DNA from 3 places in the Arthrobacter sp. 01T419 genome. Region 1 is predicted to be linked to each of the others. Evidence: riboswitches for the same ligand, from Rfam matches in the RefSeq annotation. Region 1 holds a riboswitch; each other region holds the start of a gene.
The links. A riboswitch is a leader RNA that binds a small molecule or an ion and turns the genes downstream of it on or off. The one in region 1 is predicted to bind cyclic di-AMP.
Positions count from the first base shown of each region.

Region 1 (4,686 bases):
CGGGGATAGTGATGCTGTTGTCGCTCACGGGATGCTCCAATGGTGAAGTAGCGGCCTAGATGGGTCGTGGCAGGTGGCAAGCTGCCCCCTTCGACTCCCCAATTCTGCCTGACTCTGCGGGCGGGGACAGAACTGAACGCTTCATAGTCCGCCACGTGGAAAGCGTTCGTTCCGGTGGGCAGGGGCGGGACGCGAGGGTAGGCCCAAGAATTATCCAGAGTAATTCTAAATAAGCTAAGCTTGGAGCTGGCGCCCGGCCCAGGACGACCGGCGGGTCGACCGCCTGGCCGGCTGCGGTACGGTGGAAAATACGCAAGATACTGCGCTCGAGGAGCTGAGCTGGATGACGGATCTGATCGATACCACTGAGATGTATCTTCGGACCATTTTGGAGCTTGAAGAAGAGAACATTGTGGCTCTTCGCGCACGCATCGCCGAGCGCCTGCGGCACTCTGGTCCCACCGTTTCCCAGACGATCGGGCGGATGGAGCGCGACGGCCTGGTGATTGTTTCCAACGATCGGCACCTTGAGCTGACCGAAACCGGGCGGAAACGTGCCACCGAGGTCATGCGCAAGCACCGTCTCGCCGAGCGGCTCCTGGCCGACGTCATCGGACTGGACTGGGCCTATGTCCACGACGAAGCATGCCGTTGGGAACACGTTATGAGCGAGCGCGTGGAACGGCGGCTCTACGAGCTCCTGGACCATCCCACGGAATCTCCCTATGGCAACCCCATCCCGGGACTCGAAGCATTGGGCGGAGTCGCGTCCCACGCCTTTACGGATGGTGTGGTCAACCTTCTTGAAGCGATGAACGGATACTCACCGGATAACAGGGTCACTGTCAGCCGGTTGGCTGAGCCGATCCAAGTGGAACCGGAGCTGCTGGTGCAGCTGGACGAGGGTGGAATTCGGCCCGGAGCCAGGGTTTCCCTGGAACGGGTGGGGGAGTACATCTCCGTTCGCGTGCCCAATATCGACGGTGCGCTGGAGCTGCCGCCTGAGGTTGCGTCGCACGTGTTCGTCACCGTCGCTTAGCTCGTCTGCCAGGCTCCTGGCCAAGATAACGAAATTATTACTGCGGGGGTTAATCCCCTATAGTTGACTACTGGCGCCGATACCAAAGCGTTACCTGATCCGAAGCCTAGTTCTGCCAACGGATCGGGTGGATTAGTCCATTCATTGGCAGAAGCGGGGGAACCACCAGCGGCGGTCGAAAGACGGCCTTGGGGTGAAGTCCGCAGCGGAAGTGCACAAAGCGCAGAACCCTCTCCGGGGACTCTTCTGTGCTTCGAGGACTTCGTGCGGACCGGGTCCAAGAACTCTCTGACCCGAATCCGACAGCTAACTTCGCAGGCTTGCCAGAGAGGAAAACTTTGACCACGCAGAACACCAGGGGCCGCAGACGCGCGTCCGGTCCTACTGCTGAGCTGCGGACCACGCAAGTCGTTGCGCACGACCGGCCCCGCGATCCGCATCGCGAAGTGCGCCGCCGCAAAGGCCCCTTGCGGCAAATGGCCGATTTCGCCGCCGCGAGCGGTGCGGGACAGAAGGCTGGTGTCGCCCTCGCCGCCACGGGCCTCATCCTGACGGTTGCGATGCCTGGTACGGGCGCATTGACGGCCACTGCGGAATCGAATCAGGCTTCGGCCGCTTTGACGGGGACGCAGCCCGAGATTCCGGCTGCGGCCAGTGCCACGATCGATTTCAGCCGCGCTGCGGTATCCACCACGGCGGATCCTGATAGCAAGCTCAAGCAGCTCTTGAGCGCGCAGTCCGTCGGCAGCATCAAGACGTCGTCCTCCAAAGGGACCCTCGGGGCTCCGTTGGACACTCTGACTACGGCCTCGCCGTTCGGTTACCGCGTGAACCCCATTACGGGAGGCCTGGGGGAGTTCCACCGCGGCCAGGACTTCGTGGCCCAATGTGGCACCCAGGTGCATGCGGCTGCCGCCGGCAAGGTTACTTTCGCGGGCTGGCACCCATATGGCGGTGGAAACCGCATTGTGGTGGACCACGGCAACGGCCTGGAAACCACGTATAACCACTTGTCCTCGTTCAACGTCCAGGTGGGCCAAACGGTCAACCGTGGCGACGTCATCGCATTGAGCGGCACAACTGGCGCCTCGACCGGCTGCCACCTCCATTTTGAAGTCATGGTCAACGGCGATGTCGTTGATCCCTTGGGCTGGCTGTAAGCCAATCCGATGGCCGTCTCTCGCATGCTTGTCACGCTCCGTGACCTGAATGTGACATTCAGCCAAAACTCATGTACCGTCTAACTCGCATCAACTTTTAGAGAGTTGATGCACTCGGGTGGATTGCCTAGCTCTGCCACTGCCCGAGGTTCCGTTCGCAAAACATCGTCTGGCAGAGGCGGGGGACCCACTTTTGGTCATCTTCACCGATGGCCTTGGGGTTAAGTCGCACTTGTTTCCCACGGGAAGCATTGCGGCCGGATGACTCCCATCCGAATCCGACAGCTTACCTCGCGGGCATAGGGAGAGGCCTTTTAACGTGTCTTCACGCTCTACTCTTGCGCGCCACCGCGCCGCGGTCACCAAGACCAACTCGCTTGCCGTCATCGCTAAGACCGTCGGCAGCAATGCCGGTGGCGTGGGCCGTCAGGCAGCAGTTATCGCTGCTGCGTCCGGACTGGTCCTCACTAGCGGTATCGCAGCCAACGCTGCCGAAACCAACGTTCCCCGCGAGTCCACTGCGACCTCCACCCTGGAAGTCCAGTCCATCGCCCAAGCCAGCATTGCGGCCGATTCCTCGGTCGCCATCAAGTACGAGCGCCCGGTGGTTTCCACTGAAGCTGCTCCGGTTGTCGAAGCTCCGGTTGCCGTCCAGGAAGCTGTCGCCGCTCCCAAGGCCGGAACCGCTGCGGGCACCGCAACGCTTTCTGTTTCCGCAGCTGTATCCCCCGCCACGAAGGTTGCCAGCGGCAAGGGCGCGGCAATTGCTGCCGCAGCTTACGCACAGCTCGGCGTTGCCCAGGACTGCACCGCCCTGGCTTCGAACTCCCTGGCTGCCGTTGGCATCAACTTCCACGGCTGGCCGGCAGACTACCTCTCCCTTGGCCGCACGGTCAGCGCTGCTGAAGCGCAGCCGGGTGACTTGGTTTACTACCAGAACGGTGGCATGGGCATGGCTCACATCGCCGTTTACGTCGGGAATGGCATGGCGGTCCACGGCGGCTGGAACGGTGGCACCACTGCCCTGTACAGCGTCAACATCGGCTCCGGCCCGGTCTTCATCCGCGTTGGTGGCTAATAGCTTCGTCTGAATAGTCTTACTGGAACATCCCCGCTGGTCAGCCCGCGGGGATGTTCTGTTTTAACCAGCATGTGCTACCTCACGTCGCCCTACATCACGTCCCCAGGGGTCTGCCGGGGCGAGTCCGGGCGTGCTGTCCTTGGGCGTTTGGAGGTTCCCGCCACATGTCCGGCACATGAACTTTGCCCGACACAGCGCCTGAACCCACCCACGGATTCGTTGATCTGGCCTCTCCGTGTTTACTCTTGTGGTGTCGATCCACAGCCCGTACATGCAGAGGGCAGCCGGCCCTCGCGCCCCTGACGGGTGCGGCCGTGAAGAGGTACGTGCATGCGCACACTCGTTCTGAATGCTGGATATGAACCGCTGGCGGTAGTCACCTTCCGCCGGGCGCTGGTCCTTGTGCTCACCGGAAAAGCGAGCGTAGTGGCCGAAGGCGACGAGCCTGTCGTCGGGCCACAGGAGATTCTCGGACGTCCCTCCGTGATTCTGCTCAATCGCTACATCCGGCCGAGGTACAACACGATCACGGCGGTTACACGTCGCGGCGTCTTGCGCCGCGACGGTCACCGTTGCGCCTACTGCGGGAAAGCAGCCCACACTATTGACCACGTCCACCCCAAATCCAGGGGCGGCGCGGATTCCTGGGAAAACCTGGTGGCGGCGTGCCTACGCTGCAACAACGCCAAGAGTGACCACACACCGGCCGAGATGGGCTGGAAACTGAGGTTCACTCCGGCGGCGCCCACCGGGACTATCTGGCAGATCAAGGAGCTTGAGAAACCTGCGCCCGCATGGGATCCCTTCCTCTTGCCCGAATCGGCGGCCTGAACCGGAACTGAGACTGCTTCCCGGGTAATCTGGGCTGGTGGACTTTGATGCGGTGATCTTGGCGGGTGGCAAGTCCTCCCGCCTCGGTGGCGTGCCAAAAGCCCAGTTGACGTACGACGGCGCTACGCTCCTTGATCGCGCCCTCGCGGCCGCGTACGGGGCCGGGTGTGTCGTCGTCGTCGGGCCGGATCCCGGCGGTTTACCGGAAGGCACATTGACCGCCCGCGAGGACCCGCCGTTCGCCGGACCGGCAGCAGCGATCGAAGCCGGACTCGCCGCGCTAGAGGCGCAAGACCGCCAGAGCCCGTCCACGAAGCACGCGCCCTGGATCCTCGTCATGGCGTGCGATATGCCCCTCGCCGGCGCGGCTGTTCCGGTTCTCCTCCGGGAACTTGCCGGTCGCCAGAACGCGGAAGGAGCCATGGCCGTGTCCGCCGATGGGCGGAAACAGCCGCTGCTCGGAATCTACCGGCTCTCCGCTTTGCAACGGGAAGTGCTGGCCGCGGCAAAACAGGGTGGCCTGGCCAACGCCGCGGTGTTCCGCCTGCTTGCTAGGCTTGATCTGCTGGCCGTAC
Region 1 is NZ_JBFTQF010000006.1:145,477-150,162, forward strand. It holds gene serC (phosphoserine transaminase) at 1-28, opposite strand, end outside; gene AC1DLO_RS12005 (iron-dependent transcriptional repressor DtxR) at 344-1,039, shown strand; cyclic di-AMP (ydaO/yuaA leader) riboswitch at 1,164-1,375, shown strand; gene AC1DLO_RS12010 (M23 family metallopeptidase) at 1,378-2,199, shown strand; cyclic di-AMP (ydaO/yuaA leader) riboswitch at 2,346-2,513, shown strand; gene AC1DLO_RS12015 (NlpC/P60 family protein) at 2,519-3,277, shown strand; gene AC1DLO_RS12020 (HNH endonuclease) at 3,611-4,111, shown strand; gene mobA (molybdenum cofactor guanylyltransferase) at 4,149-4,686, shown strand, end outside.

Region 2 (4,686 bases), on a different contig from region 1:
TCGCGGTCGCCGTGGTGGAGTGACGGGCGAAATGGCCGGCGCTTGCAGTTCAGATCTGCAGGAGCGTTCCGCCGATTGGGCTCACATCAGAGCGAGCGTCCGGGATTTCGGCCGCATAGGTGAGCGAGCGTCTCAGGGCGGAGGCGGGCGTCTCAGGGGGCGCGGCAGGGGCGGGCGGGACGGCGCGCCCTCACGCGAAGGCGGACATGCCCGTAATGGAGCGTCCAATAATCAACGCCTGGACAGTTTCCGTGCCCTCATACGTGTGGATGCCTTCGATATCGGCGAAGTGCCGTGCCACGCGGTTGGCCAACAAGATTCCGTTGCCACCCAGCAGGTCGCGCGCGTTCGAAGCGATGCTGCGGGCGGTACGGGTGCAGGTGAACTTCGCGAGCGCCGCCTGCGCGGGGGTCAGCACGCCTTCTTCGTCCAGCTTGGTCATCTGCATGACCATGAGCTGCATGGTGGCGAGCTCCGAGTGCATGCGCGCAAGACGCTCCTGCACAATCTGGGAAGCGGCTAGCGGGCGACCGAACTGCCGGCGCTGGGCTGCGTACTGTACAGCGGTTTCATAGCAGGCCGTTGCATGCCCGACGGCGGACCACGCCACTCCCAGCCGGGTCGCCAAAAGGACGCGCGCTGTGTCCTTGAAACTCCGGGCCCCCGGGAGCACGTTTTCCACCGGCACGAAGACGTTCTCCAAGCGGATGTGTGCCTGCCAGATCGCACGGAGCGACAGCTTGCCCTCGATAGTTGTGGCGAAGTAGCCAGGAGAATCTTGCGGGACAAGGTACCCATGCACCTGCCCGTCGTCACCTCGGGCCCAGACCACAGTCAGGCCGCCGATCGAGCCGTTGCCGATCCACTTCTTTTCGCCATTGAGGACATATCCGCCCTCGACGGCCGTCGCGGTCGTCTCGAGTCCCACCGAATCGGAGCCATGGGCCGGCTCGGTCAAGGCGAAGGCGCCGTATTCCTCGGCCCGGGAAAGCGCCGGAAGCCAGCGGGCCTGCTGCTCCGGGGAACCGCATTCGGCAACGGACCGCAGCGCCAAACCACCCTGGACCGCAACCACCGTGCCGATGGAGCCGTCCCCGCGGCTCAGTTCCATGGTGACCAGCCCGGCGGCGGTTTTACTCATGGCCGGGAACCCGTCGATGTTGATTCCGTCGCGCAGCAGGTCAAGTTCACCCAAGCGCTTCACCAGGTGCAGCGGATACTCCGCGCGCTCCCAGTATCCCGCGATGATCGGGAGCACTTCGTCCTGGACGAAGGTCCGCGCTCGGTCCCAGTAGGCGCGGTCTTCGCCGCTGATGTCCTTCAAAACGGAGGCCGGGTCCGGGTCCAGCGATTCGTTCAGGACGTACTCGGGTTCCATGGTGCCATCTGGGAAAACGGTGCCGTCCGGAAAACGGCATTCAGCTCTGCGGACGTGTCGTCGGACGTCGTCGTCATGGGTGAATCCTCGCTCTGGGTTGCATTCTGCGACTCCCAGCATGCGCTGACACTGAGTTTCATGTCAAGGAACTCAGTACCATCGAGAGTTTTTGCTGGATCATCCCGACCCATCCACGGGCAGGCCGCGAAAACACGCGGCTGTTTTGATGGGGAACCCGAATGATCCAGCAGAATCTACGCCCGGTCCGAGGAAACCCGAGCTAGGCCAGGGCGTCGCGAACCGCTTGAAGGATCTGCTCTGTACCGGCCGCAGGATCCAGGACGGCAACCACGACGGCGGGACGGTCACTCTCCAGATGAGCCTGCCCGCCCGCCTCGTCGGCCGGAACCCGGGCCGGTCCCCCGGCGAAAGTGTCAGCCAGAACACCCAGCTCCCGCGCGAGTCGGCCGGCCAGCTCTTGGGCCTCAGTTTCCGGCGCCTCATCCTCTGCCTGCTCGCCACCGGCGGCCGCCCGCAGCCATTGGCGCAGGGCGCTATTGTGCACCGCGATGACGGACGCAGCAAACGCCACGGCAGTGAGTTCCCGGTTCTCGCCTTCGGGCAAGGCCGCTTGCAGATAACTTCGAAAAGCCCGCTGATAGCGATGCGTCATGACCAATTCACGATCACGAAGGGCGGGCACCTGGCGCAGGAGCTCGTAGCGGGCCAGCGAGGTTTCCCGGTGGCCTACATGGTGGTCAAAGACCAAGAGCGCCGCTTCCACGACAGAACGCAACGGAGCCGCCGTCGTGCGCAAAAGCAACTCTTGGACGCGCGCCAGAATCCGGTCGTGATCAGCGAAAACGACGTCCTCTTTGGAACCGAACTTGCGGAAGAACGTGCTGCGGCTGACGCCCGCGGCGTCGGCGAGATCGTCCACGGAGGTTGCGTCGTAGCCTTGCCGCACCAGCAGTTCGATTGCGGCCGCCACAGCGGGGCTCGGATCCGGATTGGCGGGGTAGTTGACCATAGGCGTGAATCTAACACGGCGGCGTAACCGCGCAGCCTCGAGCGCAGCTAGGCTTCTGCCATGGCATTGATAGCTCCCCGCATGACGCCTGGCCTGCCCGCAGACGACGCCCGGAACCTTGCAGCCTCACTCCAGGACAGCAACGACATTACCGTTTTCGTCGACGGCACGGTCCACCGGCTGCCGGATCAGGCGAGGGACGCCGTCGTCGATCTCCTCGGCCGGCTAAGCCGCGGCGAAGCGGTGACCGTCAGCAGCGTGGAGGAAATGCTCACGACGTCGCGGGCTGCCGAACTCGCGGGGATCTCGCACACCTACCTTCGCAACATGACCGATCGTGGCGAAATACCTGTCGAATACCGTGGCACGCACCGCCGGATCCGGCTCGCAGACATCATGGCGTGGCTGGAGACGCAGAAGCGCAAGCAAGCGGCAACGGCCGCCGGAGATGACGCCGTCAGCTAAAGGTGCGGATCGGGAAGCAACGCCGCGTCAGCTTTCGACTTCGCCGCCGGTGATGGTTCCGCGCCAGGCTCCTGTTTCGACTTCCCTGCCTTCAATGAATACCGGTCCGGCCCTGAACGGTTCGGGGGCCATGGGGCCTCAACTGCACGCCAGAACGAACTATGGGCAGGAACATAGTTCGTTCTGGCGTGCAGTACCGACCGGGTGCCCTGACACACGCCGGGCCCGCTCCAGGCTCCCTCGTTATCTAAATGTGACTTTGCTGGCCGGCTGATGTACCGTCGAGGGGCGACCCATTCCCCAACTGGGCCGCTTCCGGGTTGACGCCGAGCTCTGCCGCAACCCGGATTCCGCTAGACCCGCGGCAGAGACGGGGGACCCAGAGTCTCCGGGCCTATTTCTCCACAGGCCCTCGGGGTGAAGCCGCCACGTGCGGCCGGACGGCCTCGTCCGAACCCGACAGCTAACCTCGAAGGCGTTGAGAGGCAATCACCATGTCCCCAACCATGGATCAGCCTCGCCGTGCCCAAGTGGCGGGCGAGCGCACCAAACCAACCGGACGCCGTCGGGCCCAAGACAGCGCAACGTTCATCCCTGCGCAGGCTCCAGAACCTTTGAGTTCGACGGCGGCACCCACCACCGCGAAAACCCCGACGACGGCGGCACCCACCACGCGAGCGGCCGCCCGCGCGGCCGAGCGGGAGCGGGCCGCACAAGCCAGCTCCGCCCCGGAACCCGCCACCGCAGCCATCCCGACGGTGGCAACAACGCCGGCGGAACCAGCCCCCGCCGAACCCGCAGCCCCCGAGGCTGCACCGAACCAGAAGACCCAGGCCGCCGAAACTCGGAAGGCAGCCACGACCGCCCAGCGCGCGGTTCCTCGTGCCGGCTTCGGTCAGATGTCCTTCGCCGGTTCGTCGTTCAGCCGGGAACCTCATGCCGTCCTGAAGAAGGCTGCGACCATCCGGACGATGAGCAACCGGATGGCCGTGGTGGCCGGAGCCCTCGGCATCTTGTTGACGGCGGGTTCCCTGGGCCAGGCCCTTGAGTTGCCCTTCTTCGGCCAGGAATCCCAAGCCCAGGACGCAGACAGCCAAAGCTCCGTCCAGCCTCAGGACCCTTCCACCGCGGGCAGCGTCTCCCCCGACGCAACAGCTTCACCGTCGGCAACCGCCACGGCTGCCAAGGCCGGTCAAACCGCGACCGACCCGGCGCAAGGGCCGCAAGCGCCCGCCGCCGTCGCGCCGTCGAGTGCTGGAGCACCATCGGTCTCCGTTCAGGTCCCCTCCGTCATCCCATCAGCGCTGCCCCCAAGCCTTGCTCCTGTGCCGGCCGTTCCGACGCAGGGCCCGGCGCAGCCTGCTCCGGTTCCCAGCCCGGCTCCCCCGGTCACGGTCACTCCAACACCGACGCCGACGCCTACTGACCCGTCCTCGCCGACGCCCACTCCCACCGATCCGCCCTCCCACACGCCACCTGGGCAATCGAAGCCGAAACCGCCGGTAAAGCCCAGCAGCGCACCGACGGCTTCGTCGCAGCCAGCTCAGCCGGGCTTCGACTTGGGAGCGATTTTGGACGCTGCAAGCGGGATCCTGCAGTGAGGATGGGACAGCATCGAACATCATCCGTCGAGTGGCACGGGCGGTGCTGCCAGAGCACCCGGACGCAGATGAATGAGCGCCGCCCCGACCGCTGGCGCTGCAGCCTTCAGCTAAGGCCGTTCAAGCGGTAAACGAGTGCGGCCTCCAGTAACAGCGCAGCCTCAAATCCGAGGACGGCCCGCCCAGCGGCGCGCCTTGAGCGTTGCGTGGAG
Region 2 is NZ_JBFTQF010000012.1:5,049-9,734, reverse strand. It holds gene AC1DLO_RS16355 (acyl-CoA dehydrogenase family protein) at 191-1,378, opposite strand; gene AC1DLO_RS16350 (TetR/AcrR family transcriptional regulator) at 1,659-2,408, opposite strand; gene AC1DLO_RS16345 (helix-turn-helix domain-containing protein) at 2,469-2,873, shown strand; cyclic di-AMP (ydaO/yuaA leader) riboswitch at 3,215-3,365, shown strand; gene AC1DLO_RS16340 (hypothetical protein) at 3,368-4,474, shown strand; gene AC1DLO_RS16335 (PucR family transcriptional regulator) at 4,636-4,686, opposite strand, start outside.
Region 2: linked by a shared signal. The riboswitch ahead of AC1DLO_RS16340 (hypothetical protein) and the one ahead of AC1DLO_RS12010 (M23 family metallopeptidase) in region 1 are both predicted to bind cyclic di-AMP.

Region 3 (3,965 bases), on a different contig from region 1:
CCAGGCCCCGTGATCGTGCGGATCGCCCGGCTGGACTGAGGAGTGATCCAGCAGAATCCGACGCCGCCCCCGCCGAAACCCGCGCCCAGTGCCCCATCCGGCCCCGGGAACAAAGCCGCCATTGCGCGTCGGGCGTCCGGTGCCGTTGTACCGTGCAGTTGGTCAGGTGGCTAGGCTGAGACTCACAGGGTGCTCACAGCATCGGCAAAGCACCGGCAAACCGGCAGAATGGAGAGTTGTCCCATGGCATCCTCGCACTCCATGACCAACAACCTTCCCCAGCTCAGCCACCCGGACGGTTCCCCCATCCGCGCCCTTGTGGTGGACGACGAACCCAGCCTCGCCGAGCTCATGAGCATGGGCCTCCGCATGGCGGGTTGGTCCGTAGCCGTGGCGGGCGACGGTCCCGCAGCGGTAAAGCTCGCCAAGGATTTCCGGCCGGATGTCCTGGTGCTGGATGTGATGCTTCCAGGGTTCGACGGCGTTGAGCTGTTGGGCAGGATCCGCGCCTTTGCCCCTGAGGTGCCTGCGCTCTTCCTCACCGCGAAGGACGACGTCCAGGACCGCATCGTCGGGTTGGCCGCCGGCGGGGACGACTACGTCACCAAGCCGTTCAGCATGGAAGAAGTCCTGCTGCGCCTGCACCGCCTGGTCCAGCGTTCCGGCGTGGCCGCGATGGACACGGCCGAACTGGTTGTGGGCGACCTGACCCTGAACGTAGACACCCGCGAAGTCACCCGCGGGGGCGAAGACATCCAGCTCACGGCAACCCAATTCGAACTCCTGCGCTACCTCATGGAGAATCCCAAGCGCGTGGTCAGCAAGGCCCAGATCCTGGACCGCGTGTGGGACTACGATTTTGGCGGGCAAGCCAACATCGTGGAGCTCTACATCTCATACCTGCGCAAGAAAATCGAAGCCAACCACCCGCCCATGATCCACACGGTGCGCGGGGCCGGCTACGTCATCAAGCCCGCCGAATAGCCCGGGGCGCCGAATGTCCGCACTCTCGGGTATCCCTCGCCAAACGGATCACCAGTGGTTCAATCCATCAACCTGGCACCTGCGCACACGCCTGATCCTGGTCTCCATGGCCCTCCTCGTGGCCATCTGTGGAGCCGTGGGCGTCGTCAGCTACGCCTCCATGGACCTGTTTCTCACGAAGCAGCTCGACGAGCAATTGATGCAGGCCTCCCATGGCCGCCCGCCCATAGGTGATCCAAATGGACGCTCGGATCCTTTGGATGCCCGGGGTCAGAGCATCGGCACGCTGAATGCCCGCATTCTTGGCGGGCAAGTGAGCAGCGCTGGATTCTTGTCCCCGGACGCCACACGTACGAACTTGTCACCCAACGATGCCGCGGTGCTGTTGGCGCTGCCCCACGATGGACGTCCGGTTGATCGGAGCCTTTCCAAGGGCGGCTACCGATTGGTGGCCACCGCAACCCCCTACGGCGATGTGATCATCACTGGCCTGCCACTCGCCTCAAAAGAGGATACCGAGGCCTCGCTCGTGTGGACCATGGTGCTGGTGTCCTTGGGCGGACTGGTGCTGATTGGACTCGCGGGAACTGTGTTGATCCGCCGCACCATGCGCCCACTAGAGCAACTCTCCGACGTTGCCACGAAGGTGTCGAAGCTTCCGCTCGACGCCGGTGAGGTGGCGCTCGCGGTGCGCGTTCCGGCGTCGGCGGCCCACCCGGGTACAGAGGTGGGAAGCGTCGGCCATGCTTTGAACCTGATGCTGGACAATGTTTCCAGCGCCCTCGAGGCACGCCAGCTGAGCGAAACCAAGGTGCGCCAGTTCGTGGCCGATGCCTCGCACGAGCTCCGGACTCCGCTGACGGCGATCCGCGGCTACACCGAGCTGTTGCGCATGACGGAGAAGTTCACCGAGGACGGCCGCAAGTCCCTGGGCCGGGTCCAGAGCCAGTCCGAGCGAATGACCACCCTCGTGGAGGACCTCCTGTTGTTGGCGCGGTTGGACGAAGGCAAGGCACCGGAGTTCACCGACGTGGACCTCACACAGTTGGTGATAGAGACCGTCAGTGACGAGAAAGTCATGGCCCCCGAGCACATCTGGCAGCTCAAGCTCCCGGATGAGCCCCTCACGGTCCGCGGAGACACCACGCAACTCCACCAAGTCCTGGCCAATCTGCTCTCCAATGCCCGTAAACACACAGAGGCGGGCACCACGGTGGTCACGGGAGTCATGCGCTCGGCCGATGGCAGCGCCGTGGTCACAGTGACCGACAACGGTCCCGGCATTCCGCCTGAATTCCAAGGCAGGATCTTCTCCCGCTTTGCCCGCGCCGACGCCGCGCGTTCCGGTTCCGAGGGCACGTCCGGGCTCGGCTTGTCGATCGTTGAGTCCATTGTCCAGGCCCATGGCGGCACTGTTGAGGTAGTCTCGCGTCCGGGCCGGACGGAGTTTGCCGTGCGCCTTCCGGCGCTCAGGACCGCCACGGCCTGAAGACCATCCGGAAGATCACGACGCCGGAGCGCGGCGAGCGCAAGTCGGCGCACCGGCGTCGTGATCTCCGTTACCTAAATGTGACTTAAGCGGGGACCTCCTGTACCGTCGAATAGGTGCGCAGGGTATCCCCGGCCACCGCCGGGTAGGCGCCGAGCTCTGCCACTGCCCGGTGCCCGAACACTCCAGGCAGAGACGGGGGACCCAGGTCTCCGGGCAAGCGCTCATGTTGAGCCGGCCCTAGGGGTGAAGCCGTACCGCCACGATTCTCAGTGGCCACGGCCGGATGACCTCATCCGAATCCGACAGCTAACTCCGCAGGCGTTGAGAGGCAATCACCATGTCTGGTTCCAAGAATCAGTCGCGCCCTGTTGCGCGCCACCGCGGCGAACCTGCCCGGACAAACAAGTCACGTTCCACCCTGAGGCGAGCAGCCGCAAACCTCGGCCCCAGCCAGCGCATGGCCGTTGTTGCCGGCGTTGTTGCTGTGTTCCTCGGGGCAGGCGCAGCCAGCCAGGCCGCCGGACAGGCCATCAGCGCCCAGGACCTGAGCCGGGCGTCCGAATCGCGCACCGTCGCAGAGCACAACGCGACCCCGTCCGCCACCGCCACGCCATCGGCGAGCGCAAGTGCCAGCGCAAGTGCCAAGCCGAGCACCGCGCCGACTCAGGCACCTGCTCCCGCTCCGGCCGCCGTCGTTCCCCAGGCCGCCGCACCGGCAGCGCCGGTGGCACCCGCCGCTCCCGCAGCTCCGGTCGCCGTCGATGACCCCGCCGGCGCCCAGGCCTACGCCGCGAGCATGCTTTCTTCCTACGGTTGGGGCCAGGGCGAAATGTCTGCCTTGATCACCTTGTGGAACAAGGAATCCGATTGGCGGACCACTGCCACCAACGCATCGAGCGGCGCTTACGGCATTGTGCAGTCGTTGCCCGGCGAAAAGATGGCCTCGGAAGGCGCCGATTGGCAGACCAACTACCAGACCCAGATCCGCTGGGGCCTGAACTACATCAAGCAACGCTACGGATCCCCGTCCGCGGCTTGGGCCTTCCACTTGGCCCACAACTGGTACTAGACGCACCAAGCACTCAAGAGGTCCGTCCCGTCAGGGGCGGACTTCCGCGTCCTTAATCGGCTCAGTCCTTTGGGGGACTGCTGTCGCTTGTCGGCGGCATGTCTGAGATCTGTGCCAGCATCCGCTCTCTGGGAGCTGCCCGTGACCACGGGCCCTCAGGAAGCTAGGAGACGAAGGACAGGAATCCCAAGTAGATCGGCATGTCCACACCCGCGTGGAAAAGGGACGAGGGAACAATGCTGCCCGAGCTGCGCGTGAGATAGCCGCCGATCAGACCGAGCGGGAAGGCGAACAGCACGATGAAGAGGATGGCGGAGGACGTGTAGGTCACGCCGACGTGCCAGGACGCGAAGATGGCCGCCTGGATAATGGTTGCCAGGTATGGCCCGAAGGCGATGTTGAGCTTGGACATCAGGAGCC
Region 3 is NZ_JBFTQF010000009.1:175,529-179,493, reverse strand. It holds gene AC1DLO_RS14855 (response regulator transcription factor) at 244-984, shown strand; gene AC1DLO_RS14850 (sensor histidine kinase) at 998-2,473, shown strand; cyclic di-AMP (ydaO/yuaA leader) riboswitch at 2,637-2,811, shown strand; gene AC1DLO_RS14845 (aggregation-promoting factor C-terminal-like domain-containing protein) at 2,814-3,545, shown strand; gene AC1DLO_RS14840 (CPBP family intramembrane glutamic endopeptidase) at 3,709-3,965, opposite strand, start outside.
Region 3: linked by a shared signal. The riboswitch ahead of AC1DLO_RS14845 (aggregation-promoting factor C-terminal-like domain-containing protein) and the one ahead of AC1DLO_RS12010 (M23 family metallopeptidase) in region 1 are both predicted to bind cyclic di-AMP.